Regions from separate parts of the Dasania marina DSM 21967 genome, predicted to be linked through region 3. Evidence: predicted binding sites of a transcription regulator. Region 3 holds the regulator's gene; each other region holds the start of a gene.
What was found. Region 3 encodes sigma-54, which starts transcription at its own class of promoters, with help from an activator protein. Its sites were predicted from a motif close to TGGCACANNNNTTGCNNT; they were not measured.
Positions count from the first base shown of each region.

Region 1 (8,073 bases), on a different contig from region 3:
CGCGATGGTGAAGGCGCCAGTAAATTCGTGACGGTTAAGGTTGTCGGCGGTAAAACCGAACAAGAAACCTTGGCGGTGGCGTTTACCGTGGCGGAATCGCCTTTGGTGAAGACAGCGCTATTTGCCAGCGACCCAAACTGGGGCCGTTTACTGGCCGCCATAGGCCGCGCCGGCGTTGAAAATCTTGATGTTAATAACGTCAGCGTGCAATTGAATGAGGTGTTAATTGCCGAACATGGCTGCCGTGCTGCCAGCTATACCGAAGAGCAGGGGCAGGCGGTAATGGATAAAGAAGAAATCACTATCACGATAGATTTAGCGCGAGGCGAGCAACACAGCACGGTGTGGACGACGGACTTGTCGTACGACTATGTGCGTATCAATGCCGATTACCGCAGCTAGCTTGCCAGTATGAGCCAGCCAGTGCATGTTGCGGTGGGCGTTATCGTTAACGCCCAACAGCAAATTCTTATTGCGTTACGCCACGACAGCAGCCATCAGGGCGGCTTGTGGGAGTTTCCCGGCGGTAAGGTGGAAGCTAACGAGAGCGTGCAGCAGGCGCTGATTAGAGAGCTGGAAGAGGAGTTAGGCATTAATGCCCAGCGCTTTCAGGCTTTAACCCAAATACACCACGATTACGGCGATAAAACGGTGCATTTAGATGTGTGGTGGGTGACTGCGTTTAGTGGCGAGCCAGTAGGGCGTGAAGGCCAGCCACTTAAATGGGTGGCTGCAGCTGAGCTTACGGATTTTGATTTCCCCAAGGCGAATACGCCTATTATTGATGCGGTGTTACAGTCGCTTAGCTAAGCGCTAATCCTGTGGCGGCAAGTCACCGGATAATAAATCGTCATACACCGAATTACCGCCTATCAAATTTTCCTCATTGGCCCAGGCCACAAAATCTTTATCTTTGCAGCTCTGTGCGCAAAAGGGGCGGTAGGGGTTATTAGTATCCCACTGTAGTTTACGTTTACAGCTGGGGCATTCTATTGTCAGTGCATTAGTCATGGTGATGGCTTTACAGTTGCGGGCTAAGGGTTAAATACTCGGTGTGTAGTGTAGCAATTTTTTGCTGCAGTGCGGCAACATCCTCGCTGTTATCGATCACATCGTCGGCAAGTTTTAGGCGCTCTTGCCTAGAGGTTTGGCTGTCGATAATGCGCTGTATTTGTTCGCGGTTGTTATTGTCGCGGTTACTGGCACGCTCTAGTTGCAAGGCGACAGGTACGTCAATCACTAGTATGCGATCACAGAGTTGTTGTTGATCGGTTTCTAATAATAAAGGCGATACAAAGAGAGTATAGGGGCTGCTAACGTTGGCTAATTGCTCTGTGATGTTTAAGCGAATTAGCGGGTGTAGTAGTTGCTCTAGCCAGGTTTTTTGTTCGGGGCTTTGAAAAATAATATCGCGTAATTGAGCGCGATTGAGTTCGCCATCAGGACGTAAAATGCTGCTGCCAAAATGCTCACTGATACGCGCCAAGGCGGGGCTGCCCTTGGCGACGACGAGCCGCGCCACTTCATCCGCATCAACAATATCTATGCCCAGCTGCTTAAAATAATCGCTGGCAGCGGTTTTGCCGCTACCTATGCCGCCAGTCAGGCCAATGATTAACGGGCGCGATGTACTCACTTTTACTGCAGGCCGGCAAACTGTAAATAGCTGCGGGTGATGTGGTCGCCCCACAAAAAGGCTATCCAGCCGGCGATGGCTAAGTAAGGGCCAAAGGGTATGGCAGTGTCGCGGCCTTTATTATTGAGTAGCATTAATGCAATACCAATAATCGCGCCCACCAGTGATGACAGCAAGATAATGATAGGCAGGCTCTGCCAACCCATCCACGCGCCCAGTGCTGCCAGTAATTTAAAATCACCAAAGCCCATGCCTTCTTTGCCGGTTAATAGCTTAAAGACCCAGTACACAGTCCATAGGCTTAAGTAACCAAAAACTGCTCCCCAGAGTGCGTTTTCTAAGCTGGTATAAAGGCCAAAGGCGTTGCAGATCAGGCCCAACCATAATAAAGGTAGAGTGATTTGATCGGGCAATAGCTGGGTGTCGGCATCTATCATGGTGAGGGCGATTAAGGCCCAAGTTAGTAATAGCGCGGCTACTAACTCGTAACCCATACCCAACTGCCAAATTAGTATGCCCGATAATAAGCCGCTAACGGCCTCTATAATGGGGTAGCGTAAAGATATGGGGTTTTGGCAGCGGGCGCATTTACCTTTTAGCAGCAGGTAGCTGATGACAGGGATATTTTGCCAGGGCTTAATTTCTTTTTTGCAGTTGGGGCAGTGGGAGTTAGGAAAAGCGAGATTAAACTTTTCGGGTTTTTCATCTGCACCAACTTCCGCCAATTCAAGAATATAGCGGCACTCCGACTGCCATTCTTTTTCCATCATCACCGGCAAGCGGTATATCACCACATTGAGAAAGCTACCTACTAGTAGCCCTAAAATAACTACCCCGCTGATCAATAACGCGGGGTAGAAGGGGTATAACTCTATGAGTGTTTGCATAGTTTAGATTGCGGCACCTAGCATGAATATGGGTAGGTACATGGCTATCATCAAACCACCTATCAGCACACCTAAAATAGCCATGATGATGGGTTCGAGTAAGGCTGTCATACCGTCCACCATATTGTCGACTATATCTTCAAAATGGGTGGCTACTTTTTCTAGCATGGTGTCTAGAGCGCCGGACTCCTCACCTATGGCCACCATTTGCAACACCATACTGGGGAATAGTCCGGAAGCGCGTATAGCTTGATTTAATTGCGTGCCGGTGGTGACTTCATCTTTAATTTTGATAATGGCATCTTTGTAGATAACATTGCCAGCGGTGCCGGCTACCGCCTCTAGTGCGTCGACTAAAGGTACGCCGGCAGCAAAAGTGGTTGATAGGGTACGGGCAAAGCGGGCGATAATAGAGTTGAAAATAATATCGCCGATTATGGGGATTTTTAAGATGATTTTGTCGGCAGCATACGATACGGCTTCCGAGCGTTTAATAGCCTCTTTTAAAGTAAATACCGAGCCTATAATGCCTACCAGAATAATCATCCACCATGCGATGACAAAGTCGGATAGCCCCATAACCATTTTGGTGAAAGCAGGTAAATCAGCCCCGAAACTTTCAAATGATTGAGCAAATTGTGGGATAACCTTAATTAACAGTAATGCGGTAACCACTAAGGCAATCACCAAAATAGCAATAGGGTAGGTCATGGCCTTTTTAATTTTGGCTTTTAAGGCTTCCGATTTTTCTTTATAGGTAGCTACCCTATCCAGCATGGTTTCCAGGGTGCCGGATTGTTCACCTGAGGCTATCAGGCTACAAAATAGCTCATCAAAATACTTGGGATGTTTGGCGATAGAGGGGGCAAAGCCAGAGCCGGAGGCAACATCGTTTTTGATTTCTAGCACCAAGTCGCGCATAGAGGGGTTGTCTAAACCCTCAGCAACTATGTCGAAGCTCTGCACCAGCGGTACACCGGCCTTCATCATAGTAGCAAGCTGACGGGTAAAGATGGCGACATCGGCAGGGCTTATTTTTTTGCCAGCACTAAACAGGGGCTTGGATTTTTTCTTAACCGATTTGGCTATCACCCCCTGCTTGCGCAACTGGGCTTTAACCATGGTTTGGTTAGAGCCCTGTATTTGGCCGTTAACCTCTTTACCTTGTTTATTGGTGCCTTTATAGATAAAGGTACTGGTTTTTATTGTGGTTGCCATCGATTAATCCTTGGTGACGCGGTTAACTTCTTCTAAGCTGGTTAAACCTTGAGCGGCTTTTAGTAAGGCCGAGCGCCGCAGGTCATTAAAGCCTTCCTTTCTAGCAATTTTATCAATTTCTATAGAGTTGCCGCCGTCCATAATAATCTGAGACAGGGCGGGAGTAATGCGAACGACTTCATAAATCCCGACACGACCTTTATAGCCATTGGTGCATTTGTCGCAGCCTACGGCTTTCATTAGGGTAATATCTTCCAAGTCACTTTCTAGGAAGCCTTCGTCTAATAACACTTCTCTAGGTATTTCGGTAGGTTCTGCGCAGTGGGAGCATAAACGGCGACCTAGCCGCTGTGCAATGATTAAATTAACCGAGGTGGCGATATTGAAGGCAGCTACCCCCATATTCATCAAACGGGTAATGGTTTCAGCGGCGCTATTGGTGTGCAGGGTAGACATAACCATATGGCCGGTTTGCGCCGCTTTAATGGAGATTTCGGCAGTTTCCAAATCACGGATCTCGCCTACCATAATAATGTCGGGATCTTGGCGCAGGAAGGAGCGCAGCGCTTCGGCGAAGGTGAGCCCCACCTTGGGGTTAACATGGCACTGGTTAATGCCCTCTAAGTTGATTTCCACCGGGTCTTCGGCGGTGGATATATTACGCTCGGGCTGATTCAATATATTGAGGCCGGTATATAGCGATACGGTTTTACCACTGCCGGTAGGGCCGGTTACCAAAATCATGCCCTGTGGCTGGTTGAGCGCCTGCATATACAGCTCTTTCTGCTCTGGCTCATAGCCCAGCGCATCTATACCCATCTGCGCGCTACTGGGGTCTAAGATACGCAGCACCACTTTTTCGCCGAATAGGCAGGGCAGGGTGTTAACCCGAAAATCGATGGCGCGCTTTTTGGATAATCGCATTTTAATACGGCCATCCTGAGGCAGGCGGCGCTCAGAGATATCCATTTGCGACATAACCTTTAAGCGTGATGATAGCCTACCGGCTAAAGACATGGGCGGGCGGGCGACTTCTTGTAATATGCCGTCAGTTCGAAAACGTACCCGGTAGCTTTTTTCGTAAGGCTCAAAGTGTATATCGGAGGCGCCGCTTTTAATGGCATCGATAAGTACTTTGTTAACAAAGCGCACGATGGGAGTTTCATCAGCGCCGTCACCGGCTTTATCGTCTTTGCCACCAGCTTCGTCCACGGCTTCTATGTCTAGGTCTTCCAGGCCTGCATCATCGAGGTCGCCCAAGCCGCCTAGGGGCTCATCGTTGGCTTCTATAAAGTCGTGTAGGGCCTTGGCTAACAGCTCTTCATTAACCAATACCGCATCGGTATTAATGCCGGTGTGAAACTTGATTTCGTCCAGGGCGCGCAGATTGGTGGGGTCGGATACGGCAATAAATAGGCGATTGCCGCGTCTAAACAGCGGTAGCGAGTGGTGTTTTTGCACCAGTTTGATGTCGATTAGCTCCCTGGGGATAACCTCTTTATTAAAAGCGGAGAGGTCAAATAAGGGCGCGCCAAATTCATCGGCGGCGGCCTCGGCTATGGTGGCGCTATCCAAATAGTTATTGGTAACTAGGTGGCTAACAAAATGGAGCTTCTCTTTGGCCGCCTCTTGCTGCGCCTTTTGGGCTATCTCTTCGCTTAGGGCGCCGTCTCTAACTAGCCGCCTGGCTAAACCGTTTAACGCAATAGGTGCTTGGGTGTTCATATTATTATCTACTTTAAACGTGTTTGTGTTGTGTTTAGGTATTGTTGCTGACAAAAAGTGTCACAATGTTGTTGTTTTTGAAACAAAAGCCCATTAAAGCATGGTTGTTGATAAGGCTACTATAATTTAAACAAAACTCCAGTTTTTGCTTGTAATCCCTTATTTTTCAACTAGTTTTTAGTTCTGATAGTGCGGCTTTGCGTAGTTGGCACGCGACTTGAATTGTAAATGCTCAAGTGGTGAAAGGCACTGAAAAGTTTTAATGAGGTCAGCTGATCTCAATAAAGTAAATGTTATCTTAGGAGAAACACAATGAAGAAAATACAACAGGGTTTTACCCTAATTGAATTAATGATTGTTATTGCGATCATCGGTATTTTGGCGGCAACGGCTTTACCTGCCTACCAAGACTACACTAAGCGTAGCCGCGTAAGTGAAGGTTTAGCACTTGCTAGTTCATTTAAATTACATGTAGTAGATCTACATGCCAATGGCGCTTGGACGGCAGTGACTGGTTATAGTGCAAACTCACCTGCGTTTAATGCGACTGATAATGTTGCGGGTATTGCTATTACTGAGGCTACTGGTGATGTGACGGTAACGTTTACTGCGCGTGTAGGTAATGCGGCCGCTCAAACTATTATCTTAGTGCCTTACTCTGGTGGTGTTGCGGCTCCGGTAGCCTTGCCTGTGGGAACTGCTGCTTTTACCCCTGCCGCAGGTAATATTGGTTGGAGATGTCGTGCTTTAAATTCGGTATTTGGTGTAGGTACAGCCGGTACTTTACCAGCTAACTTGGCTCCTTCTGAGTGTCGTTAATATAGTTATCTTTTAGTATGTAAAGGCGCTTCGGCGCCTTTTTTGTACTTAAAATTTGAGAGTTGATTGTGTTGAAAGTAAAGCTTAAAGCGGCGTTGTTGCATCTACTGGCATCTGTGCTGGTGGTTTCTTGTGCCGCGGTGTTAGTGTTTTATGTTTGGTATCCCGGTGAGTTTTCTAGCATGCTCGGAGGCCTAGAACTGTTTTTATTTGTAGCTATGTGTGAGGTGTTATTGGGGCCGGTAATTTCTCTGGTGATATATAACCCCGCCAAGCCGAAAAAAGAGCTGTTTAGAGATTATGCGATTGTGTTGTCTATTCAATTAGCCGCGTTGATTTATGGTTTGTATGCGGTTGCTTTGTCACGGCCTGTTTATTTAGTGTTTGTTAAAGACCGCATAGAGGTGATAGCAGCCGTTGAAATTGATGAGGTGGATTTAAAGGCTGCGAAATATACTGAATATTCGCGGTTGAGTTGGTCGGGATATAAAAGAGTATGTGTTGACGCGCCAACAGATAAAGACGAAAAAAGTGAATTGTTATTTTCGGCAGTAGAAGGGAAAGATATTCAACATTATCCTAAATATTATCGTCCTTGCGGCAACGATGAGGTTATAGCTGCGGCGTATGCATCCGCTAGGTTAAAAGAAATTGTTAAGAGTAAATTGGGTGAGGGTGCGTTGTTTAAAGAAGTGGCGAATATGGAGTATAGCTGGCTACCCATTAAACACCGGTTTGGCGTTTGGGTTGAAATATATATGGATAAAGACTTGGAGCGAGCATCGTATATCGCCGTTAATCCATATGATGAGTCTTGATAGTTTAATAGAGTGAATGCTGATGGCAGCTAATATTCATTGTTGTTGGTGTTATAAATGGGGTCGAGTGGAGGTGGGTATGAGCGTTAATCATTACAGAGGCTTTACATTAATCGAGTTGATGATAGTTATTGCTATAATTGGTATTTTGGCCGCAACTGCTTTGCCTGCATATCAAGATTATACTAGGCGGACTCGTGCCGCAGAGGGGCTAGTTTTGGTTGTTCCATTCAAAATAAATGTATCGGAAATTCACGCCAACGGACGTTTTTCTGCAGCGGGATATAGTGCAAATGCGCCAGTATTTACAGATACGGTTAACGTGTCTAATGTGACTATTAATCCAGCAACAGGTGAGCTGGCAATAATATACACAGCGCGAGTGGGCACAGCTGTAGGGCAAATTCTATATTTAACACCGTTTGCGGGAGGAGTAAATACGCCAGCACTGTTGCCTGATGCTACTGTGGTGTTTACGCCAGCAAATGGCGTTATCAATTGGCGATGCCGCTCTGCGGGTTCTGTTTTTGCTGTCGGTACAGTTGGAACATTACCTGCTCAGTTGTCACCTTCGGAATGTAGATAATGGTTACGGTTGGTATTTCTCTGATGATGTCTAGCGCAGCAAGGCTGCGTAGGTAATAACATTGTCAGTCTTTCGGGGCATGGCGGGTTTATTAAACAAACCGCATAGACAAATCAACAGCCCGACAATGCTTAGTCAAACCCCCAATAGAAATATAATCCACCCCAGTCTCGGCAATGGGCAGTAAGGTTTCATCAGTCACATTGCCCGAGGCTTCTAGTTTAGCTTTGCCATTGGTTAGCGCCACACTGTCACGCATCATGGCTAAAGTAAAGTTGTCCAGCATGACGATATCGGCGCCTGCATCTAAGGCTAGTTTTAACTCTTCTAGGCTTTCGACTTCTATTTCTACCAGCTTGCCTGGGGCTTGTTGCTTGGCGGTGT
Region 1 covers NZ_KB891588.1:118,211-126,283, reverse strand. The annotation lists gene argJ (bifunctional glutamate N-acetyltransferase/amino-acid acetyltransferase ArgJ) at 1-402, shown strand, start outside; gene mutT (8-oxo-dGTP diphosphatase MutT) at 412-810, shown strand; gene yacG (DNA gyrase inhibitor YacG) at 814-1,011, opposite strand; gene coaE (dephospho-CoA kinase) at 1,022-1,636, opposite strand; gene B067_RS0116745 (prepilin peptidase) at 1,639-2,523, opposite strand; gene B067_RS0116740 (type II secretion system F family protein) at 2,527-3,741, opposite strand; gene pilB (type IV-A pilus assembly ATPase PilB) at 3,745-5,466, opposite strand; gene B067_RS0116730 (pilin) at 5,779-6,285, shown strand; gene B067_RS21460 (hypothetical protein) at 6,354-7,103, shown strand; gene B067_RS0116720 (pilin) at 7,183-7,689, shown strand; gene nadC (carboxylating nicotinate-nucleotide diphosphorylase) at 7,781-8,073, opposite strand, start outside.
Region 1: a site for sigma-54 is predicted at 5,673-5,690, ahead of B067_RS0116730 (pilin). Genes of this name have one in related genera too.

Region 2 (8,073 bases), on a different contig from region 3:
AAAAACAAAGGTGTCGTGCTACTAGAAAAGCTTATTGCGCAAGACCCCAGCAATGCCGAGCTACAGGCCACATTAATTAACCACTACCTTAATAACAACAAAGTAGAAATTGCCTTAGCCAAACTAGAGCATATGCTAAAAGAGCACCCCGACAACATTCAGTTAACCAGCCTTTATAGTGATGCATTATTAAAAGAAGGCAGTAAGGCTGAAGCCCAGCAAGCCATAGATGCACTATTAGCCAGCAGAAACCGTGATGCCGAATCACTTATTGTTGCAGCCAGGCACAGCATCAAACTAGAACAGCCGCAGCAGGCCAACAAACTACTGACTCAAGCCCTAAAAGCATCCCCCAACAACATAGAGGCCCTCAGCATATTAGGCGGCTTGGCCCTCAGCAGCAAAGAAAGCGACCTAGCTAGCGGCTATTTTCAACGCTTCATTGAAGCGGCCCCTAACAACCCAATAGGTTATAGAGGCCTGTTAACGGCTATGGCGCAACAACAACAAACTGAACAAGGCGTTAAAAAAATTCAGCAATACAAAAAAATATTCCAAGACAAAACACAAACACCACAATATGTTTTGGCGGAATATTATTTAGCTAACCAGCAGCTAGACATAGCCGCCAAGGAACTACCGCAAAACGGTAAATTACAGCAACAAACGGACTACCAACGCAAAGTTACCAGCCAAGTGCTGTACCAACAATTCAAATTATCCGTGTCGCAAAAACAATGGCCGCAAGCACGCAAACAGCTGATGCAAACCATCGCGCTAACACCCAACAATGAAACACTCACCGCCGAACTTATCAACCTTGAGACCCTGCAAGGTAATAACAAAGAAGCCGAAGAGTTAATTGAGCTAGCCAAGCAGCAGTTCCCCAATAACACCACCATCACACTGGCTGAGGCCAACTTACTGTCCAAAAACAACAACAACCAAGCCGCCATTACTCTGCTAAACAACGCCTGGGACAACAATCCCGACCCGCGTATAGCTACCGCCATGACAGGTTTAAGCCCCGCTAACTCGGATGAACGTAGCGTCTGGTTAGCAAGATGGCTAAAACTGCAGCCTCAAAACCCAACACCGCACTTTGTTGCCGCCAGTGATGCCCAGCAAGCCGACAACAAACCACTGGCCATATCCCATTATCAGCAAGTGGTTGCCGTGCAAGCAAACAACATAGCAGCACAAAACAACTTGGCGTGGTTATATTTCGAAACCAAAAACCCCAAAGCCTTAACGCATGGCGCTATTGCCGTTAAACTCGCACCATCAAGCCCCGCCGTGCTAGATACCTATGGCTGGATAGAGTGGCACATGGGGGACAAGGCCAAAGGTAAGGCTGCACTCAAAAAAGCCGCCGAGCTAGCGCCCGACAACGAAGAGATACAAGAGCACTACCAGCAAACACGTTAACCCTCGCTAGCCCCCCGCCATAAACTACCCAGTACGCCGAACCCGCGGCATACTGGGTAGCGCTACAAGCCATAAGTTATTGCCCCCTACCTTAAGCACGTTAATAATGTAAACGCCTTCGTCAAAATCTAGCGGCAAGCATCAATATCTCAAACCCATATAAAGCCTAGTTATAAATACAGATACTCCTTAAAAGAATCGGTAAAAATAACGGTAATGCCACGTCGAAATAACTTACAACCCCCGCCCAGCCTCAAACAGCAACAGAAGCAACCCATTGTAAAATCTAGAAATATTTTTGGCGGCACGCTATTTGCTAATTAGTAAGCAGCCTACAAGCCGTTACCGCATTACTGGCAAGGAAGCAAAACAACAACCCTTAAGCTGTAAATAGTCATTTCCTGTTGGTTTATAAAACAATTTTGGGAGCAATAAAATGAAGAACAAATTATTCAAATATGCTGTTATCGCAGGCGCAGTTGCTGCGTCCTCTGCGGCATCAGCGCTTACTATCGGCACTATCCCCATGGGTGCAAGTAACGAGTTTCTAACTAAATTTTCTCTCGGCAATGTAGAAGGGCTTTATGGTGCAAACCTTTGGCTTACTGGCACCTCAAACATAAAAGTTGAGTATTTCGGTGCAGAAGCAGCGTTCACCAACTCTTTTAGTTTTGGCGGCTCTAATGTGGCGACTCATACCGGCGCGGGCGGCAACACGTTTGTTGATAGCCCCGCTGCCGGCCTTGGCGCAGAAGATGCTTTAAGCTCTACAACCTTTCTTGGCGTCAGTGCAGGGCTATTAGATTTTAGCTTTTTTATTAACAGCAACGCACATGAAGTTAAAAACGGTGCCAACCCTGACGACGCCATTGGCGCAGGCGATAGAAACTTTTTCGTAAGCTTTGATAATAATTACATGCTGGATACCACCGTCAATGGTTCAACAGCATTCGGTGGCACATCTGTATTTCTATTCTTAGATGACTCAGGTGCAGGCCCTGATGATAACCACGATGACATGGTGGTTCGCTTATCTATAGACGGAGGCAGTATTTTCGTACCTGAGCCCGGCTCTTTAGCATTACTAGGCTTAGGCCTAGCAGGCTTAGGCTTGAGCCGCCGCAAAAAATAAGGGTTACAACCAACTTAAAAGGCGAGCAGTGCTCGCCTTTTTTTATGCGCCTCTAGTTAGCACTTACTTCTAAGCAAGAACGAGAACAAAAACAAAACCCTGCCCTGCCCCCCTAGCCTCAAGGCTGTTACTCAAGCACAACGCTTTTATAACCTCACCCTCATAGATTACTCGTCCCTAGCCACTACTTAGTAGATAAAGGATCAAGGGCTCTCATCGCTACCGACAGCTAGTAGTTATTGCCAAGTAAAGCCCAAGCTACCCCTCATACGCCCCTAAACCTGTCGGCATTATTTACATCCCTCATTTTAATAACACGGGGAAATAATAGAAAACCGCTATAAAACAATAAGATACAAAACATGGCACCATACGTGCTTTATACTAATCACAACAAATTTAAGACAATGGTTCACGCTGAGCCACCAAACAGAAAACATAAGGATTAGACAATGAAGTCAATTAAATTACTTGGTGTAGCACTTGTTGCAGCACTATCTTTTAACGCCAACGCTGCCCTAATGGTTGACGGCGGCACTGATATGGCCGTTGTTGCCAACAATGACCTAGTTACCGGCACTTACAACATTGGCGGCAACCTAAAGTTTGACGACATGTATTCAGCTGTTAAGTTTACCTACCTAGGTAAAGAAGCTGCCTACAACAATGACTTTAACGCCTACGGCAACAGCTTAAACAATATTGGTAACAGTGTTGGTGACAGCTTTACTGCTTCGAATGTTGGCACCACTGGCGCTACCGACCAACTAATGGGCTTTAACTTTTACTCTAACAGCGTAACTGCTGGCATAGCTAATGGTGCTAACCAGCCATATAACTCATTTCAATCTTTCGCCATCATGCTTGATTACACCTTTGGCGGCGTATTTTATGATGCCGTATTACTGTTTGATGATTCAGGCCATGGCCCAGATGACAACCATGACGATATGGTTATTGGTGTAAACGTATATGTTCCAGAGCCCGGCTCTATTGCGCTACTAGGCCTTGGCTTAGTGGGCTTAGGCTTAAGCCGTCGCAAACAGAAGTAATTACTTCTGCAATAAAAAAAGCGAGCATTGCTCGCTTTTTTTATGCCTAAAATTCGAACCCTCAGCGCTTACAGCTTTACTGCGCCCCCCCTACACCAAAGCCCCCGCCCTATAAACAGCCATCATCGCCATAGCATTACCCTGCGCGGTGTATTCACCGGGAAGCCTTAACGCTATAGGCTCACTGGCCATACGCGCCAACACTCTCGCAACCGCACCCGCATAACCCTCCGCATTATGCTGGGCCACAAGCTCGCACACATCCAGCGTTTCAAACAATGGCACTAAACCCCCTACCGCATGGGCAACCATAGGCGTGCCTATAGCCACACTTTCTAAAGCCGTCATGGGCAAGCCTTCATGATCCGAGCACATCACCAACACATCCATAGCCTTTATCAAGGCAGTGGCATCTTCTCGGTGGCCATAAAAAGTAACATCTTTCAAACCCAGCTTAGCCGCTTGCCGCTGTAAATCATCCAGCAAAGGCCCATCACCAATAATATGAAAGCAATAATTATCGTTAGCCTGATCAACCAAAGCTTTAGCCATCTGCAAAAACAGGTCAACCCGCTTTACCGGCACTAAGCGCCCCACAATACCTACATGTTTCACACCCTCGCGGCCCAGTTCTGCAGCCTTAATGGACGACAATGTATCTACATCAACCCCATTCAGCACCACAGCTATATGGCTAGCAGGGTATATATTTTGAAGCAGGCCACTTAATGGCTGAGACACGGCAATAACCTTATGCTGCAAGTGCCGCCCCACCCATTTATCCAGCCGACTTATTAGCCATTTGGGTGTTTGCCTTATCAAGCTATAACTAAACTCTGGGGCACCATGCACGGTTCTAACGCAGTAAGCCTTCGCCGAATAAGTGTTGGCCAGTGCACCTATAATATTTTCTTTTAACCGATGCGTGTGTACCACATGCGGCTTTACGCTAAGCATATGCGCTTTTAAACGACCCAATATCTGTTTCGGCCCATAGTGCGACTCATCAATAACCAATACCGGCACGGCAATATCACGCAAACGCCGCGCTAACTCACCCTCATTCAAAAGCACCACAAAAAGCGCATTGCCCTCAATAGCCGCCAACGCGCTAACAAGCGTAAAGAGCTGCACCTCAGCACCCGCCCATAAATCGCCAGAAGCAACATGCAGAATACGCATGGCGGCATTAGTAGAAGACAACGTAGAAACTTCCATTTACACTCTTAACCTTATGATTAAATAACAATGAATCACCGCTGACAGCCGCCACCAAACCCGTCATGCCGGACTTGATCCGGCATCCATATAACAGCATCGAAACTAACGCCGTAATGCCAGACATGAGCCAGCATACACATAACCGACTCGACACATACCAAACGTGATCCGGCCGCTTTATTACGGCCTCAACACAAACCCCGTCATGCCGGACTTGATCCGGCATCCACGTACATGAACAAAACCAAAACTTAACAGCAAAATTATAAAAATTATTATAAAATCAAACAACTCATACAGCCAGCACCAGGCTAACGATAAGGATAACGGTTCCTAGCATGCTTGTAACATTATTTTGGCTACTCACCTTTTGCGCACTCTACAGCTATTTTATTTACCCCGTGATATTGCTATGCCTAGCACGGTGCAAAGCCAGCCCACCACAACCTGATAATCACACATCATCAACAAACACAGATCCAGCAAACACAGCACTATTAAACAAAGCACCAACACTGAGCTTAATCATTACCGCTTATAATGAAGTAGGCCGTATACGCAATAAAATCAACAACACCCTCGCACTAAAAAACAACAGCCATGAGCAAAATAAAAGCCCAGAGCTAGAAATCATCATTGCCTCCGACTGCTCCGATGACGGCACCGACGACATCGTTAAAGAATATAGCGATCAAGGTATAAAACTGGTGCGCGCACCCGAAAGGCTAGGCAAAGAACACGCGCAACTTTGTGCCATTAAACAAGCCCAGGGCGACGTACTGATATTTTCAGATGTAGCCACCCAAATACCCGAAGACGCCATAGAAAAACTAAGCAACTACTTCTGCGACCCCACCATAGGCTCAATATCCAGCGAAGATAGATTCATTAGCCAATCAGGTGACGTAGTTGGCGAAGGCGCCTATGTACGCTATGAAATGTGGCTGCGCAGCCTAGAGTCAAAAGTAGGCGGCCTAGTAGGCCTAAGCGGCTCGTTTTTTGCGGCACGTAAAGACCTATGCCAAACCTGGGACATACACTCCCCCAGCGACTTTAACACCGCGCTAAACACCGCAACCCAAGGCATGAGGGCTATTACCGCCCCCGATGTGCTAGGTTACTACCAAGACTTAAGCGACCCAAGCAAAGAATACGCAAGAAAAACCCGCACCATTATTCGTGGCCTAACCTCCTTAAGTAGAAACCCCCAAGCCCTCAACCCATTCAAACACGGGCTGTTTGCCTTTCAAGTATTTAGCCACAAGCTAATGCGCTGGCTAGAGCCTTGGTTTTTAATCGGCCTGCTGTTCGTCAACTTTATGTTAGCCAGCCAGCATAGTTTTTTCGCGTTAACCCTAGTATTGCAATGCTTGTTTTACGGCACGGCTTTATGCGCACACTATTCCAGCAACATAAAAAATAATACCGCAGCAAAACTCATATACTTTTTTGTACAGGTAAACATGGCTATTTTTGATGCTAGCTGCCAATTTTTAGCAGGCAAACGGATGAGCGTATGGCAACCTTCGGCGCGTTAATTCGCGGCCTGAGCAGCGGCATAGCCCGTGGCATTCGCCACGGCGACTTACCACCCGTAGGTGAAAAAATAGTTTGGCGAGGCAAGCCCCAGCCACTTCCTACTTATAAAGGCTTCGACGCCTACTGGGTAGATTCCGGCACCTCAGCATTAGCGCTAACCATTATCGCAGCCAAACAACTACGCCCCGAAATTGCTAAGCCGCAAGTAATATTACCCGCCTATGGCTGCCCCGACTTAGTTGCCGCCGCTGTCTATGCAAACGTACAGCCCGTACTAGTCGATATACAAGCTGACGACCCAGGTTACGATTTAGAGCAGCTAAAGAGCGCCATCAATGGCAACACCATTGCCGTCGTAGCCGTTAACTTTTTAGGGATTAGTGATAGATTAAAAGCAATAAAAGCCCTGCTACCCAATAACACCTACCTCATTGAAGATAATGCGCAGTGTTATGCCGCATTGGCAGAACCTAAAAATATTATAGGTGACTTTGCCATTACATCGTTTGGCAGAGGTAAACCCGTAAGCCTATTAGGTGGTGGGCTAGCCTTAATCCGTAAGCCTTTAAACAACGCGCACAACAATCTAGAAAAAAACCTAAACCTAGAGCGACATATTTCAGAGTCCCAAAAACCAAAACTGCTCAAAGTAAAAATCGCACTCTATAACGCACTACTAACACCACAACTCTACTTATGGGTTAATCGCTGCCCACTGATTAAATTAGGTGAAACACACTACCACCCACTGCACACCATAACGCAGCTAGATAGCCAAAGAACCGCACTGCTAAGCAGTAATATCGATCAGCACATGCATCAGCAACCCTATCAGACACAAGTAGCTAAAAAAAATCAATTAACTAATGAAAAAAATGTGCTAGATTTAGCGGACAAACTAAAGGAAAGAACAACAAAGCTACTGCGCCATCCTATTTTAGTGAATGCAAAAAGCAGCCGGGAAATGCTCATAGTAAAATCAAAAAAACTGGGGCTAGGCTATAGCACCATGTATCAAACAGCATTAATTAATATCACATCTATTAAAGAGCGAGCAAAACTACATTCAACAAAAAATGCTGAGAATTTTTCTCAAAAAATAATAACGCTACCAACCAACCACAGAGTCAAATAATTCCATAAAAAATAAATAGCATGTAAAACAATTGAAAACATACATACCTACCGATACAATCGACAGATTTATGGCCCAGCCTTAATACACTAGGCGAGTCAAAAAAATCACCCCTCCCTAACTTTCTTCCTAAGATAATTAACAGGGGCGTCAACAACCTTGCTGATAAAAACAGATATAAATATAGTAGCCACCAGCGTCAAAGCAGTCACCCAGTGATTAACCACAAACACCTCAATACCAAATAGCTTCCCAGCAATCACAGCGGCAACCAACCAATGAAGCAAGTAAATATGGTAACTTAACTCACCAACCTTATAGTCTAGGCGGCTAGAGACGCCAGGGATATTTTTTTCTGACAATATCAAAACTATGTATACAGCCACTAACAGATTGGTATAAAAACCCAGCCACCACATTCCAGGAATGTATACTCGAGACACTGTATTCAAAACAAATACCGTCATGGCAAACCAAGGATTTAATAACACACTAGGCAAATGTTTTAACAAACCCAAAAACCCTTCTTTATAATGATATAGCAACGCGCCTAAAGAAAAGGGCAA
Region 2 covers NZ_KB891587.1:101,401-109,473, forward strand. The annotation lists gene B067_RS0115645 (tetratricopeptide repeat protein) at 1-1,428, shown strand, start outside; gene B067_RS22175 (PEP-CTERM sorting domain-containing protein) at 1,865-2,560, shown strand; gene B067_RS22180 (PEP-CTERM sorting domain-containing protein) at 3,013-3,612, shown strand; gene B067_RS0115660 (glycosyltransferase) at 3,703-4,830, opposite strand; gene B067_RS0115665 (glycosyltransferase family 2 protein) at 5,172-6,371, shown strand; gene B067_RS0115670 (DegT/DnrJ/EryC1/StrS family aminotransferase) at 6,350-7,507, shown strand; gene B067_RS0115675 (acyltransferase family protein) at 7,615-8,073, opposite strand, start outside.
Region 2: a site for sigma-54 is predicted at 1,731-1,748, ahead of B067_RS22175 (PEP-CTERM sorting domain-containing protein). Genes of this name have one in related genera too.

Region 3 (8,073 bases):
TACCAAAATTACCACAGTGGCGATTACCTTTAGTAAAAACCCCTATATAATGGCCGCCCTAAACAAACCCACTCACCCCATTCACTACCCATAGGAACACCATGCTAGAAGCCAGTATTGCTATCATTATCGGATTTGCAGGCTTAATTTGGAGCGCCGACCAATTTGTTGCAGGTGCCGCCGCCATCGCCAAAAATCTGGGTATGGCTCCCATCATGATAGGGTTAACCATTGTCGCCATTGGCACCTCAGCCCCTGAAATTATCGTCTCTATTAGCGCCGCCTTAAAGGGGGCAGGTGATTTGGCAGTGGGTAATGCATTAGGTTCCAACCTAGCTAACATAGGTATGGTGTTGGGAATTACCGCGCTAGTTGCCCCCATCCCCATCGCCCTAACTATTTTAAAACGCGAAATGCCGCTGCTATTAATTGCCACTATAGGCGCCAGCTACTGCTTATACGATGGCTATTTAAGTTGGTCGGACGGCGTTATTTTACTAGTTACGCTGGCGGTTATTTTTTATATTTTGGTCACCAGTAAATCACACCAGCCCGATGCCGAACATGAGGCCGATATTGAACACATACCCACCATGAGCACAGCTAAAGCCTGGCTGCTGTTTGTGGTGGGCTTTGCCCTGCTCATTGCCAGCTCACAACTATTGGTATGGGGGGCAAAAATAGTCGCTATAGAGCTAGGGGTTAGCGAGCTAATTATAGGCTTAACCGTAGTCGCGGTGGGCACCAGTTTGCCCGAGTTGGCCGCCACTGTCGCCAGCGCGCTAAAAGGCCACCACGACATAGCGCTGGGCAATATCGTAGGCTCCAATCTATTTAACCTGCTTGCCGTAATGGCTATGCCAGCACTGATTAGCCCCACCGCTTTAAGCGCCGAGGTATTTACTCGCGACTATATGAGCATGGCTGGCATCACGCTATTATTAGCAACCATACTCTATGGCCACTATATCTGGGCCAAACGAGCGCGCAACAAACTACAGGCTAGCAATGCTACCGCCCTATTACCGACTCAATACTTAGGTAGGTTAGCTGGCGCGGCGCTATTAATTGCGTACGCAGCCTATTACTATCTGCTATTCCCTATTAACGGATAAGCCACACCATGACGACTATCTCTTTTAAAGATTCCGCACTGCGCACGATTAAGATAGAGCGCGATGCCGTGGCCAGCTTAGTAGACCGTATAGATCAGCACTTTGATCAGGCCTGCGAACTCATGCTGCAATGCCAGGGCCGCGTCGTCGTCACTGGCATGGGTAAGTCTGGACATATAGGCACTAAAATCGCCGCCACCCTAGCTAGCACTGGCACCCCGGCCATGTTTGTCCATCCCGGTGAAGCCAGCCACGGCGACATGGGCATGATTACCGCGCAAGATGTGGTGATAGCACTATCCAACTCCGGCACCACCGCTGAAGTCGTCACCTTATTACCGCTGTTAAAACGCTTGGGGATACCGCTAATCACCATCACCGGCAACCCGGACTCCATCTTATCGCAAACCGCCGATGCCAATTTAGACGTAAGCGTAGAGCAAGAAGCCTGCCCGCTTAACCTAGCACCCACCTCCAGCACCACCGCCTCACTGGTAATGGGTGACGCCCTAGCCATAGCCCTATTAGAAGCACGCGGCTTTACCGCTGAAGACTTTGCTTTTTCACACCCCGGCGGCGCACTGGGCCGACAGCTATTATTAAAAGTGGAAGATGTTATGCACAGCGGCGAGCAAATACCGAAAGTGCAAAGCGGCACTCTGCTTAGCGATGCCCTACTGGAAGTCAGCCGCAAAGGCTTGGGCATGACCACCGTGGTGGATGCCCAGAATATCTTAATCGGCCTATTTACCGATGGCGATTTGCGCCGCGCCCTGGATCACAGCATAGACATACACAGCACCCGCATCGACGAGGTGATGACAGTCAACTCAAGAACCGCCAGCCCCGGCATGTTAGCCGCTGAAGTGCTGGGCTTAATGGACGAGTACAAAATCAACTCCATGGCTGTAGTTGATAGCCATAAACACCCCGTCGGCGCGGTACATTTACACGACTTACTAAAGGCGGGAGTGGCTTAGCCCACACACTATGACTTTACTGCGTCGCAAACAAAAACACTTCGTCATTACCAGTATCGCTCTGGCTTTACTGCTAATGTTTTTGTGGTTGTATACCGAATCCGGCTCCACCCCCAGCTTTAGCAAAAAGGCCACACCCAAAGAACCTGAAATTTTTATGCGCGACATACACAGCCAACGCTTTAATGCCGAAGGCCAATTAGCGCATACCCTGACAGCCGAAAGCCTTAACAACTACGCCAAGGGCAAACGCAGCATATTGCAACTACCGGTGATGCACTTTTACACCGACCAGCAACTGACATGGCAGATCACTGCAGACTCAGGCATAGTAACGAAACAGGGCCAGCAGGTAGCATTAAAAAATAATGTTATTGTATTGAGCAACGACCAGCGCTACCAGCTCAGCACCAGCGCACTAAATATCTATCCCAAAAAACAAATCGCCGAGAATAATCTAGCCGTCACTATTACTAGCCCACAGGGCACGACTACCGCCACCGGTATTAGAACGGACTTAACCCAAGAGCACACTCTATTGAAAAAAAACGTAACAGGCCACTATCATGCAGCGCCGTAAGCTACACATACCACTCAGCGCCGCGGCGCTCAGCCTCATTAGCACCCTATTTAGCAACTCAGGCTGGACCCTGCCAGAAGACCGTGCCCAGCCCATCACCATACAATCAGACTCTGCCGAACAGCGCATCGTCGACGGCAAAGAAACGACCCTCTATAACGGCAGCGTAGTGATGGTACAGGGCAGCCTGCATATTAAAGGCGACACTGTTACCGTGTTTAGCGAGGATCGCTCGGTCACCCGTATCGTCGCCATAGGTAAGCTGGCCTTTTTTAGCCAGCAAAACGAAGCTGAAAAGCCGCCCGTAGAAGCGCAGGCGGAAACCATAGAGTACCAACTCAGCAACGACACCATCGTCTTTTTAAACCAGGCCACACTAACCCAAGGAGCCTCCAGCCTTAGCGGCCAACGCATAGACTACAACACCAACACCGCGCAAGTGAAAGCAGCTGGCAGCCAAGAGGGCAGCGAAGCCGCCAGCAGCACCGGCCGGGTTAATATGGTGCTAGAGCCCAAGCGCAAAATCGATAGCGCGGAGACCAATGGCATGTCTGCACCTATAGCCAATCCAAGCCCAGCACCAAAACCTGAATCAGAGTCTGAATCAGAACCTAAGCCAGCCCCTGAACCAGAGCCCGTATCCGTACCAGCCCCCGTAAGCGACGATGTGTCAGCTACCGCCGTAGACGCGCCCACCCCTGCAGCTATTTCTGCAGCTACCCCAACACCTACCCCTACGGTACAGCCCAACACAACAGGCAATGACAAGGCCAGCGCACCAACCGACGATCATACCAACCCCAAAACCGACCTAAAGGATAGCCATGCCGACGCTGTTAGCCAGTAACCTAGCCAAGGCCTACAAAGGCCGGGAAGTGGTTAAAGATGTTTCACTGTCCGTAGAAAGCGGCCAAATCGTCGGTTTATTAGGGCCTAACGGTGCCGGTAAAACCACCTGCTTTTACATGATAGTGGGCATAGTCACCGCAGACCGCGGCCGCATCACCCTGGACGATAAAGACCTCACCGGCCTCTCCATGGGCGGCCGCGCTAGACAAGGCATAGGCTACCTACCCCAAGAAGCGTCTATCTTTCGCAAGCTCAGCGTGGCCGACAACATTATGGCCATACTGGAAACCCGCGCAGACTTAAGCCGCCGACAACGCAAAGCTAAACAGCAAGAGTTACTGCAAGAGCTGCACATTACCCATATACGCGACAGCTTGGGCATGGCCTTATCGGGGGGCGAACGCCGCCGGGTAGAAATCGCCCGCGCGCTAGCGACTGAACCGGCATTTATTTTATTGGATGAGCCCTTTGCTGGCGTAGACCCCATTTCGGTGGGCGATATTAAAAACATTATTAAGCATTTAAAAAACCTTAATATAGGGGTGCTAATCACCGACCACAATGTGCGAGAAACCCTTAGCATCTGCGAAAAAGCCTATATCGTCGGCGATGGTCACATCATCTCCGAAGGTTCACCCGAAACCGTGCTCAATAACCGCAAAGTGCGGGATATTTATCTGGGCCACCAGTTTGTTTTATAAGCTGTGCAGCTTTTAAACTACTGTGGTGCATAGCCATAAAAAAAGCGGTATAAATATTGCTTTCTTATTGCCTATAAGAACCTGCATAAACTACACTAGGCCTTAAGTTGTCCTCATTAATCACTGGCATTAATAGCCTGCACCAAGGGTAAAACCACCCACCTGGCGCGACTTCCTTGTGCGGAAAAGTAATAATTAGTCACTATGAAACAATCGCTACAACTTAAAATTGGCCAGCAGCTGACCATGACGCCGCAGTTGCAGCAAGCGATCAAACTATTACAGCTTTCCACCCTAGATTTACAGCAAGAGATACAACAAGCCTTAGAAAGCAATCCCATGCTAGAGGTGAACGAAGAAAGCGAAGCCGACAGCCCAGCCAAAGAAGGCGATAAGCAAGCCGAGCTGGTAGACCTCAGCCAACCCAACGAAAAACCCACCAGCAAAGAAGCCGACAGCACCGCCGCCGATGCCGATAGTGACTGGGCTGAAAACAACATCCCCGACGACCTACCGGTAGACACCAACTGGGATGACGTTTACACCAATAACAGCCCCAGCAGTAACGGCTCATCAGCCAGCGGCGATAACGACTATAACTTTGACGCCAACAACAGCGCCGAAGAATCATTACAAGATCACCTCTACTGGCAGCTCAACCTGACCCGACTCTCCGACTTGGACCGAGCCGTCGCCATGGCTATAGTTGATGCCGTAGACAACAATGGCCGGCTCACCCAAACCCCCGAAGATATACTCTCCGGTTTTAGCGAAGAATACCCCGAACTAGAGCTGGACGAAGTGGTGGCAGTACTACACCGGGTACAGCAATTTGACCCGCCGGGGGTGGCTGCAGCTGACTTACAAGAGTGTTTGATGATACAGCTCAACCAGCTGTCTCCCGACACCCCTTGGCTAAAAGAAGCCAAACTTGTCACTACTCGCCACCTGGCCTTATTGGGCAACCGTGATTACGCCCAATTGATGCGCCGTAGCAAACTCAAAGAAACACAGCTGCAAGCCGCACTAGTGCTTATCCAAAGCCTTAGCCCCAACCCCGGCGAAACCATTACCAGCAGCCAAACCGAATATATAGTACCCGATGTTTTTGTTAAAAAGATCAAAGGCCGCTGGACCGTCGAGCTCAACCCCGATACCGCCCCCAAACTCAGTATTAACAGCACCTATGCCTCCATGGTTAAGCGCGCCGACAATAGCAGCGACAACAACTATTTGCGCGACAACTTGCAAGAGGCGCGCTGGTTTTTAAAAAGCCTACAAAGTCGCAACGAAACCCTGATGAAAGTGGCCACCCGCATCGTCGAGCACCAGCGCGGCTTTTTGGATTACGGTGACGAGGCCATGAAGCCTTTAGTACTGCACGACATCGCCGAGGCGGTAGAAATGCACGAATCCACTATCTCGCGGGTCACCACCCAAAAATACATGCATACGCCCAGAGGTATTTTTGAGCTCAAGTATTTTTTCTCCAGCCATGTCAGCACCGACTCCGGCGGCGAATGCTCCTCCACCGCGATACGGGCACTGATCAAAAAACTCATAGCCGCCGAAAACACCAAAAAACCACTCAGTGACAGTAAAATTACCGCCTTACTGGGCGAACAGGGCATCAAAGTGGCCCGCCGCACCATAGCCAAATACCGCGAGTCGCTTAATATACCGCCCTCTAATGAGCGCAAGCGGCTGGTTTAAGCTGAATAATCAAACACTTAAAAAACTACCGACACAGCGACGAGATTCTTAGCAGGCGAACTAAACAGGCTGCCAAAATTACGCTAAGCTGAAAGAGACGGGAGCCACTTCCTCCCTATTCAATTAAAGAGTCCGCACGCCGTGCAGCACTACTTTTTAACCCTGTCAGAAGGAGCCAGCCATGCAAATTAATGTTAGCGGTCACCATGTCGAAGTTACTACAGCCCTTAGAGATTACGTCAGCAGCAAATTTTCCCGCCTAGAACGCCATTTTGATCAAATAACTAACACCAATGTCACTTTAACCGTTGAAAAACTCAGCCAAAAAGCAGAAGCTAACGTCCATGTTGCTGGCGCCGATTTATTCGCTGTCTCAGAGTCTGAAGATATGTATGCTGCGATAGACACGCTCACCGACAAACTTGACCGCCAACTGATTAAACATAAAGAAAAAGTCAAAAGTTATTAGCCCATTAACCCCAAGCACGCTCACACAGTAATCGCGAAATTCTATGTCTTTATCCTCCATTCTTACCCTTGAGCGCACCCTCTGTGGTGCCGAAGGGCGCAGCAAAAAACGCGTTCTAGAAACTACATGCCAATTTATATGTCAGGATATAGTTTCGCTAGACAGTGAGGACTTATGCGACAAGATCACTGCCCGCGAGCAGCTGGGCAGCACCGGCCTAGGCCACGGCATAGCCATACCCCACTGCCGCATAGACAACTGCAGTAGCATTACCGGCGCGTTGATTAAACTAGAACAGCCGGTAGACTTTGACGCGATAGACGGTGAGCCCGTAGATATCTTGTTTGTACTTATCGTGCCTAACGAAGCGCAGGATGAACACCTAGCGGTGCTAGCTACCCTGGCCAAATTATTCAGCACCGCCGAATTTTGCCAGCAACTGCGCAACGCCAAAACCAGCCAAGAGCTGTTTGATATAGCCATTAACGCTTAGCTATAAACCCTTTGCTATTTAAGCTTATAGTCATAAACCACAGTCATTAATAACAGCCACACAGGAGCACTATGAGGCTAATTATCATCAGCGGCCGTTCCGGCTCAGGCAAAAGTAGCGCCCTCAACCTCTTAGAGGACGAAGGCTATTACTGCATAGACAATTTACCGGTAGCGCTGATTCCCGATTTAGTCACCCATCTTAAACAAGGCGGCCATCCTTCAGGGGATAAAGTTGCGCTGTGCATAGACGCCCGCAATAGCAGCAGCGACTTAAGCGCGCTCACCTTGATGATAGAAGGCGATCATCCCGGCGTAAGCATAGAAGTCATCTACCTAGACGCCGACAATGACAAGCTCATCAAGCGCTTTAGCGAAACCCGCCGCCGCCACCCGCTGAGTAATAAAGACACCGGCTTAGCCGAGGCCATTAGCCGCGAACAAAAACTGCTAGAACCCATTGCCAGTATTGCCACCCTCACCATAGACTCCAGTGACATGAGCCTACACGACCTGCGCGACACCATTAAGTCGCGCTTAGTCGACAAAAAAGGCAGCAGCATCTCCATTCAGTTTCAGTCCTTTGGCTTTAAACACCGCATACCTAACGATGCCGACCTAGTTTACGACATACGCATATTGCCCAACCCGCACTGGGACCCGGCCCTGCGCATACTTACCGGGCTAGACCAGCCGGTCATAGATTTTTTAAACACGCAGCCGCAAGTCGATAGCATGTACGAGGATATACGCAGTTATTTAGAAAAGTGGTTGCCCGCCTACCAAGACAGCAACCGCAGTTACATCACCATCGCCATAGGCTGCACTGGCGGCCAACACCGCTCCGTGTACATGGCCGAGCGGCTAGCCCATTATTTCGCTGACCACTTTGATAATGTGCAAGTCCGCCACCGCGAAATGCCCAAACAGGCTAGCTGAGAGCACGCTGAAACCCTAACTGCAATGAACCAGTAACAATAATGAACCAGAGCCACTGCATGATTACTTGTCACACCACCATTATTAATAAGCTGGGCCTACACGCCCGCGCCGCCGCCAAGTTTGTGTCTACCGCTAGCGCCTATGGTTGCAGTATTAACGTGGGCAAGGACGGTCAGTACGTCAATGCTAAAAGCATTATGTCGGTGATGATGCTGGCCGCCAGCAAAGGCAC
Region 3 covers NZ_KB891579.1:29,879-37,951, reverse strand. The annotation lists gene B067_RS0109025 (calcium/sodium antiporter) at 102-1,115, shown strand; gene B067_RS0109020 (KpsF/GutQ family sugar-phosphate isomerase) at 1,124-2,095, shown strand; gene lptC (LPS export ABC transporter periplasmic protein LptC) at 2,106-2,675, shown strand; gene lptA (lipopolysaccharide transport periplasmic protein LptA) at 2,662-3,522, shown strand; gene lptB (LPS export ABC transporter ATP-binding protein) at 3,500-4,225, shown strand; gene B067_RS0109000 (RNA polymerase factor sigma-54) at 4,430-5,938, shown strand; gene hpf (ribosome hibernation-promoting factor, HPF/YfiA family) at 6,120-6,407, shown strand; gene B067_RS0108990 (PTS sugar transporter subunit IIA) at 6,451-6,900, shown strand; gene rapZ (RNase adapter RapZ) at 6,972-7,838, shown strand; gene B067_RS0108980 (HPr family phosphocarrier protein) at 7,898-8,073, shown strand, end outside.

Region 4 (8,073 bases), on a different contig from region 3:
TCGTTATTATTCTGGTTATATTTGTTTATGTGTTTCGTTATTTATCTGTGCTAATGATGCGCTGCTCACAAAGATCGGATTCTATTGTCATATCGCTGGAGGGAATTACTCGACAAGCAAGGGCCAAACCCGCGTGACTATCCTGTTCATTTATCTGTGTCTTGCTCATGGATTTGCAGGCATAGTTACCTGAAATAATCCGAATTTTGCATAAACCACAACCACCACAACGGCAACCCACCTTGATACAACGTTTATTGGCTCTTTCCATGGCTGCTAGTAATGTTTCTCCGGCAGCGCAGGAATAGCTATTATTTTTGTTAGCTACCAGTATCTGGTAATCACTCTTGAACAGGCTCTGATTGCTGCTGATTGCCATAAAAAATAACCATTTTTATTTTTGTGATTTATAGGCTGATTGCAGGTTGCGTGCCAATTTCTGGCAGAAGTTAATCTGAATCAATTACGAAGTAATAACACGCTGAAAATAAAGGGGTTTTTACAAAGGATATGTGCTGGCTGAGCAAGTTGGCATAAACGAATTAGTTTATAACGCTGGAGGGGTAATGAGCAGTACATCATTAAATGATGCACTCTACGTTAAATAATTGATCTGATGGTGAAGTCAGTAAGGTAGTTATCGGCGAGTAGTTTTTGGAAGAAAACCCCCGCGCCGATAACTAGTTAGTTAGCTTTGTTGTTTCTTTAGGCGGTAAGCCATCTGTGGACGAGTAATGCCCAGCAGGCGAGCAGCTTGGGCTATGTTACCATCGGTTTTGTTCATGGCATGCTTGAGTAATTGGCTTTCCAGTTCATCTAGGTTCAGGTCGTTGGCAAGTAACTGTTCGACAATATTGTCAGGTGCGGATTGTTCGTTGTGATCGTCAGGGCTAACCTCCCCTGTTCGGGTGGAGATATACATTGGATGAGAGGGCTCAATCAAGGATGGAAATAATGATTGCATATCGATGCTGTTATTATTGTCGGTCAGAATAATACCGCGTTCGATCATGTTTTCAAGTTCGCGAATATTGCCAGGCCACTTATAATTGGCTAGAGCTTGCATCGCCTTGTCAGAAACACCACTGGTTTTTTTATTGTACAGGGCGTGGTACTTTTCCAGAAAGTGCTCAATTAGCAGTGGAATGTCTTCTGTTCTCTGACGTAGTGGAGGGATGTATACAGGAAAAACATTTAATCGGTAAAATAGATCCGCTCTGAAACGACCCTCTTTGACTGCTTCATCCAAATTTTCATTACTAGCGGCTACTACACGAACATTAATTTTACGGGTTTTTATATCGCCAACGCGTTCCATTTCTCCCTCTTGTAAAACTCGTAGCAAGGTGGCCTGGGCGCGGGGGGAAAGTTCAATGACTTCATCTAGAAATATGGTTCCACCGTCGGCGCGTTCAAATTTTCCTTCACGTGATTCAGTGGCGCCGGTATAAGCGCCTTTGCGGACGCCAAATAATTCGGACTCTATCAAGTCTGGAGGAATGCAGGCACAGTTGACTGCAATAAATGCCTTGTCCGCACGTTCACTACTCAGGTGAAGCCCCTTGGCAACTACCTCCTTGCCGACGCCTGTTTCACCTTGTAATAGCACCGTTACGTTACTGCCAGAGGCACGTTTAATTAGGTGGCATACTTGTTTAAACGCGTCAGACTGGCCGACAGAGTTAATTAATAAATCGGTAAGCGGGCTGGTGTAGTCAGCAATTTTTTCCCGCAACGTAGATATCTCGTAGCGCAGGGCAAACAGTTCTTCGACGATGTGGTCAGGGAGTAATTGCCGTTCTAGTTCTTCCTGATCATCCCAGTCTTCAGCAAATTTTCCGACAATATGACAGTGGCCATGTCCTTGACCTCGACATTGTGTTTCTTTGAAAATTATTTTTCGGCCAACAAAGTAGGAGGAGAAACCACTAGCATAGCCTAATAGCATCCAGCAGATAGGCTCGGCGGTAATACCAAAATCAGCAGTATGGATATCTGATTCAAAAGAGCCATGCCAGTTAAATTCACTATAAAATTTACCGTTTTCTAGGTCAATATCGAGTGTTTCAAGCTCAGCTTTAACCATCCCTTTCAAACCGTGCAGCTGAGGACCAACCATAAAGGCTTCTGCTTTGGACATGTCAGGGCGTAATTTATGCGCTAGCTCCGCATCTTTTATACCGGATTGATAACCAAATCGCATTAAAAACCCTCTCGCCCGCTCAACCCCAAGAGTGGTAATTAGTTCTTTACGCAATGACCCCATAACAGAAGAGTGGATGAGCAGCATACGGTGCTCATCAAGCCATATCTTACCGTTCTGATAATCAAATTGAATTTTGTTGATTAAATCTTCAGGTGTTGGCATAGGCTGTTTAATTTTTTGAAGCATAGTTTTTCCCAAAAAATGTATTTTTTATTATTGATTTTAAGCCGAATTTAAATATCAGTTTTACTTATAAAAAACAACATCCTTGAATATACACCAAAGTGGGGAAGGTTGTTATTTTTGATAATAAAAATTACCAGTGGCGGCAGGCTGTCCAAATCATTAGTTTGGGCAGTTACTGTCACCATTTAATCACTTGTTGGCCGGTAGAGATATAGACTGACTAACAATCTATTTGATTTTTTTAAATGACCTAATTTATATCAGGCTGCGTATTTTTGTTATATAAAACAATAAGTTGTGTTTTATATGGTGAGTGTTTGTTGGGTTTTTTTGAGATCTGGCATAGCTATTGCTCTATGACTTACTAAGACGTTTGATAGCAGGAAGACGATAACAAGGTTTTGTTAACGATGACTAATAATAAGAAGTTAAGCGCTGTTAGACATTCTGAGATTTCTAATAGTCTTGAGCAATTTAAAAAATATATCCGAGTACGTAGCGCAGATGAAGCACGTTTTGTCGAATTCGATTTTGCTATTGATGATCCTTCTTTGTTTGTTGAGCTGGTACTGCCAAAACAAGCGTTCAAAGAATTCTGTGAAAAAAATAACGTAATATTTATGAGCGTTAAACAGATGGATGCTAACGATAAAGACTCAATAAAATGGCGTTATGGTGATGAAACATTGGTTTCAAATAACCATGACCGATGACAGGCTATAACTAACCGGAAACCCATAATATGTCTCTTGAAATAAAAACAACCACTTTGCAGACTAACAGAAATACTTATGCAAATATCGAACGTCGTTTCGGTGATAAGCCAGCCAGTCGCTATCAAGAGGCATCCTATGACTTACAGTCAACGGAGTTCTTTCACTGCAGGCCGCTATGGCAGCCGGAAAAAACAATCAACGACGAGACTCGTACCGTTATAGTTATGGAGGACTGGTATGACTTTAAAGATCCTCGACAATTTTACTACGGTGCTTACGTGCAGCAGCGCAGTAAGATGCAGGAAGCGGCTGAGAATAATTATGCTTTTTTTGAAAAACGTAAACTTGATCAATTGTTGCCCGCGGGTATAAAAGATAAGTTGGTTCGTTATCTAGTCCCTTTGCGTCATGTCGAACATGGCGCCAATCTCAATAATATGTATGCCTGTGCCTATGGTACTGGCACCACACTCACCCAAGCCTGTTTATATAACGCAATGGATAGGCTGGGTATTGCGCAATATTTGTCTCGAATCGGCCTGGTGCTGGATGGCCATACTGGAGAAACATTGGCAGAAGCAAAACAATACTGGATGGAAGCGCCAATTTGGCAGGGTCTGCGGGCTTATATCGAAGAGACGACTGTAACTGAGGATTGGTTTGAAGTATGGGTAGCGCAGGATGTTGTACTCGACACCTTGCTATATGACCTCTATTACCGTCAATTTGATCAATGGCTACATGCAAACGGCGCTCAGGATGTAGCTATGTTGACAGAGTTTATGCAGACCTGGATGAAGGAAAGTAATCGCTGGGTAGATGCGGTATTGAAAACGGTAAGTGCTGAATCTGACGATAACCGAGAGCAAATGGAACAGTGGTTAAGCAAATGGAAAGCAGCCGCGATTAAAGCTCTACAGCCTTTGGCTGAAGATTTACTAGGTAAAGATTCCCTAAACGATTCTGTCGCAGTGCTCGATAAGCGCCTAGATAAAGCCGCTTTATTTCGCTAATTGAAAGGAACATTATCCATGTCAAAAGTTTATATCGCACTACAAGATAATGATGAATCGCGCTATATCGTCGAAGCCATTGAGCAAGACAATCCTGCAGCAACTGTTATCCATAACCCGGCGATGATTAGAATAGAGAATGAAGGTCGCTTAGAGATCAATCGACATACTGTGGAAGAGATTATGGGGCGAGAGTGGAATATTCAGGAATTGCACTTGAGCCTAATTACATTGGGCGGCCACGTAGAAGAAGACGATGATTCGCTGGTGTTGCACTGGAATACATAAAAATCAGAGAGGTAGCAAGGAAATGACTGCAAAGAAATTAAGCCTAAAAGAAAAATACAGTTTATTAACTCGAGATCTTGACTGGGAATACAGTTACGCAGATAGAAAAAAGGCTTTTCCTTATGAGGAGTTTGAGGGAATAAAAATTACTGACTGGTCAAAATGGGAAGATCCATTCCGCTTGACTATGGATTCTTATTGGAAATACCAAGCTGAGAAAGAGAAAAAGCTGTATGCGATATTTGATGCTTTCTCACAAAATAATGGGCACTTAAACATATCAGATCCACGCTATGTCAATGCTTTGAAGCTGTTTTTGACAGCAGTATCTCCATTGGAGTATGAGGCCTATCAAGGTTATGCCCATGTGGGCAGGCAGTTTAATGGTGTGGGTGCTCGGGTAGCCTGCCAAATGCAATCAATTGATGAATTACGCCACTGCCAGACTCAGTTACACGCTATGAGTCACTACAATAAATTTTTTGACGGTCTACAAGATTTTAGGAAAATGCATGATAGGGTGTGGTATTTATCAGTTCCAAAATCATTTTTTAATGATGCCAGAGCATCGGGTCCTTTTGAATTTCTAGTGGCGGTGAGTTTTTCCTTCGAATATGTTTTGACCAACCTGTTGTTCGTGCCGTTTATGTCTGGGGCTGCACATAATGGTGATATGGCTACAGTGACCTTTGGTTTTTCTGCCCAGTCAGACGAGGCTAGGCATATGACACTGGGGCTGGAGATTATTAAATTTTTGCTTGAACAGCATGAAGATAACGTGCCGATTGTTCAGAAATATATTGATAAATGGTTTTGGCGAGGTACACGTCTTTTAAGCATAGTTTCTATGATGATGGACTATATGCTGCCCAACAAAGTGATGTCTTGGAAAGAAGCTTGGGAAATGTATTTTGAGGATGCCGGCGGCGCCTTGTTTAAAGATTTAGCCCGTTACGGTATTCGTATGCCGAAATTTTCTGAAGTTATCGAAAAAGAAAAAGAACATATATCGCATCAAACTTGGTGGACTTTTTATAATTATGGTCATGCCGCAGGTTTTCATACCTGGATTCCTTCAGATGAAGAGTTGGATTGGTTGTCTGAAAAGTATCCGGATACATTTGATAAATACTATCGTCCTCGTTGGGAGATGGCTAAGAAGCTGGAAGCTGAAGGTAAGCGGTTTTATACAAAAGCATTGCCGCAACTTTGTAACATCTGCCAGATTCCAATGTTATTTACCGAAATGGATGACCCATCTCAAATCTGTTTTCGTGACAGTATTTACGAAGGGGAACGCTACCACTTTTGTTCAGATGGGTGTAAGACCATATTCGACGATGAGCCGGAGAAGTATGTGCAGGCTTGGCTTCCCGTACACCAGATTTTACAGGGTAATTGTGGCGGTCCTGAGTTGGAAAAAATACTTAGTGACTTTTATGGCTTTAATGTCGGTGCCGACAACATGGATATGAAAGGTTCACCGGATGAGAAGCGTTGGAAAGCCTGGAAAGGTGTGGCCTGAATTAATTACTTGCGAATCGTTGCAAGCAACCCGACGTTGAAAATTGAGATAACATATATGACCTTAAAAGCGATAGTGCCCGACTACAAGGGTGAAGTGTTAGACCGAATTGAAAATTTTAATGGTAACCAATTACTATTTATCAACTGGGATTATCATTTGTTTTTTTGCGCCCCTTTTGCCTACGCAGTTGCGCCAGACATCTCCTTCCAGTCACTTTTGGATAACGTTATCTCTGAAGCTTTCAGCCAGCATCACGAGTTTAAAAATATTAACTGGCAGATAGCGGAATGGCAGTTAAATGGCGAACCATTTATTCCACAAATGGATGTTTCTCTAGCTAATCAGGGTATCGATCATAAGTCTTTATTACGATTTCAGACTCCTGAGTTACAGGGTTACCAAGGTGCCCATGTTTAAATTGACTTATTAGGAGCTAATATGAGTTACCAAGTGACCATTGAGCCTACTGGCGATGTCATCGACGTTGAAGAAGGCCAGACAATTTTGGATGCAGCGCTTCGACAAGGTGTATGGCTGCCTTTTGCCTGCGGGCATGGCACCTGCGCTACCTGTAAATGTCAGCTCACTGAGGGAGATGTGGATTTGGGCCCCGCTTCGCCCTTTGCGCTGATGGATATAGAGCGAGACGAAGGAAAAATACTGGCTTGCTGTGCAACACCGGAATCGGATTTGGTAATAGAAGCTGATATTGATGTTGATCCTGATTTTGCTGGTTACCGTATTAGGGATTTTAATGCGACAGTGACAGAGGTTCGGGATCTTTCACCCACTATCAAAGGGGTGTTTTTTGAGCTGGACGAGGAAATCGAATTTCAGGCGGGTCAGTATATTAACTTACAGCTACCTGGGGTCAAAGGCGTGCGTGCTTTTTCGATCGCAAATAAGCCCACAGCAAAACGCCAGCTTGAATTACATATTCGTTTGGTGCCTGGCGGCGCAGGTACGGCCTACGTGCATGAGCAACTAAAAGTTGGCGATCAGTTGGCGGTATCTGGCCCCTATGGGCAGTTTTTCACTCGCAAGTCCAACGATATGGGAGCAATTTTTATCGCTGGGGGGTCGGGTTTGTCCAGTCCTCAAGCGATGATTCTTGAGCTACTAGAAGACGAGGATACACGGGCCATTTATTTATTTCAGGGGGCTAGAAATGTCGCTGAATTATATAACAGGGAGTTGTTTACTGCGCTCGAGCAACAACACAGTAATTTTCATTATATACCAGCCATTAGTGCACCGGTGTCAGGTGATGAATGGCAGGGTTATATCGGTTTTGTTCATGAGGTCGTACACAATTATTTTGATGGTCGGTTTGATGGGCATAAAGCCTATCTCTGTGGTCCACCACCGATGATTGATGCAGCTATATCTACTTTGATGAAAGGTCGACTGTTTGAGCGGGATATCCATATGGAGCGCTTCCTCACGGCAGCTGACGGTGCAGAACAACAGACACGATCGGCCTTGTTTAAAACTATATAAGCTTAAAATAATCGAAGTTAACCCTCTACAGTAGTGGCAATTTATCGCAGTGGGAAAGTGTAGTTAGCTAATCAGGCTTCATCATTTGATCAATCAGTGGGTGAATTGATCACTCCCTATAGCTTCACTATTGTTTTGGGAAAATATTTGGCTTTGATTAATTATTTTAAGCTATTGATAAATAAGTATAAATAATTTTATTAGCTGGGTTTTATATCGCTGGCACAGTGATTGCTCTCAGTTAATTAGCGTCTTTATAAAAATAATAGGTAATAAAAAGTGAAGTCGACAATAATAGTAGATACCAGTCCCCCTCAATTATTACATTCCCCGTTCGAGCTGATGCAAGCAACACCATTAGCGGGAATGAATATTCTATTGGTTAGTATTAAAGCTCTCGCATTAACGTTATTACTAAGTGGTTGTGAAGCAAAGTTGAATTTGGAAGCTGTTGAACAGCTTAAACAACAAAGCATACGCCGCACTGATAACTTTCAGGCCGTGGTTGCTAATGATAAAACAGTCGTCGCGGTAGCTAACGACGGCGTGATATTGCTGAGCAGCATTGACAATATTGACTGGCAGCGCAAGGTCATTGAGGGTGAACCATCATTTGTTGATGTAGTCACTTGTCCC
Region 4 covers NZ_KB891576.1:313,775-321,847, reverse strand. The annotation lists gene B067_RS19755 (2Fe-2S iron-sulfur cluster binding domain-containing protein) at 38-379, opposite strand; gene B067_RS0106015 (sigma-54-dependent Fis family transcriptional regulator) at 689-2,392, opposite strand; gene B067_RS0106010 (phenol hydroxylase subunit) at 2,803-3,105, shown strand; gene B067_RS0106005 (aromatic/alkene monooxygenase hydroxylase subunit beta) at 3,135-4,121, shown strand; gene B067_RS0106000 (MmoB/DmpM family protein) at 4,140-4,409, shown strand; gene B067_RS0105995 (aromatic/alkene/methane monooxygenase hydroxylase/oxygenase subunit alpha) at 4,432-5,934, shown strand; gene B067_RS0105990 (phenol hydroxylase subunit P4) at 5,992-6,354, shown strand; gene B067_RS0105985 (NADH:ubiquinone reductase (Na(+)-transporting) subunit F) at 6,376-7,437, shown strand; gene B067_RS0105980 (sialidase family protein) at 7,717-8,073, shown strand, end outside.
Region 4: a site for sigma-54 is predicted at 2,731-2,748, ahead of B067_RS0106010 (phenol hydroxylase subunit). Genes of this name have one in related genera too.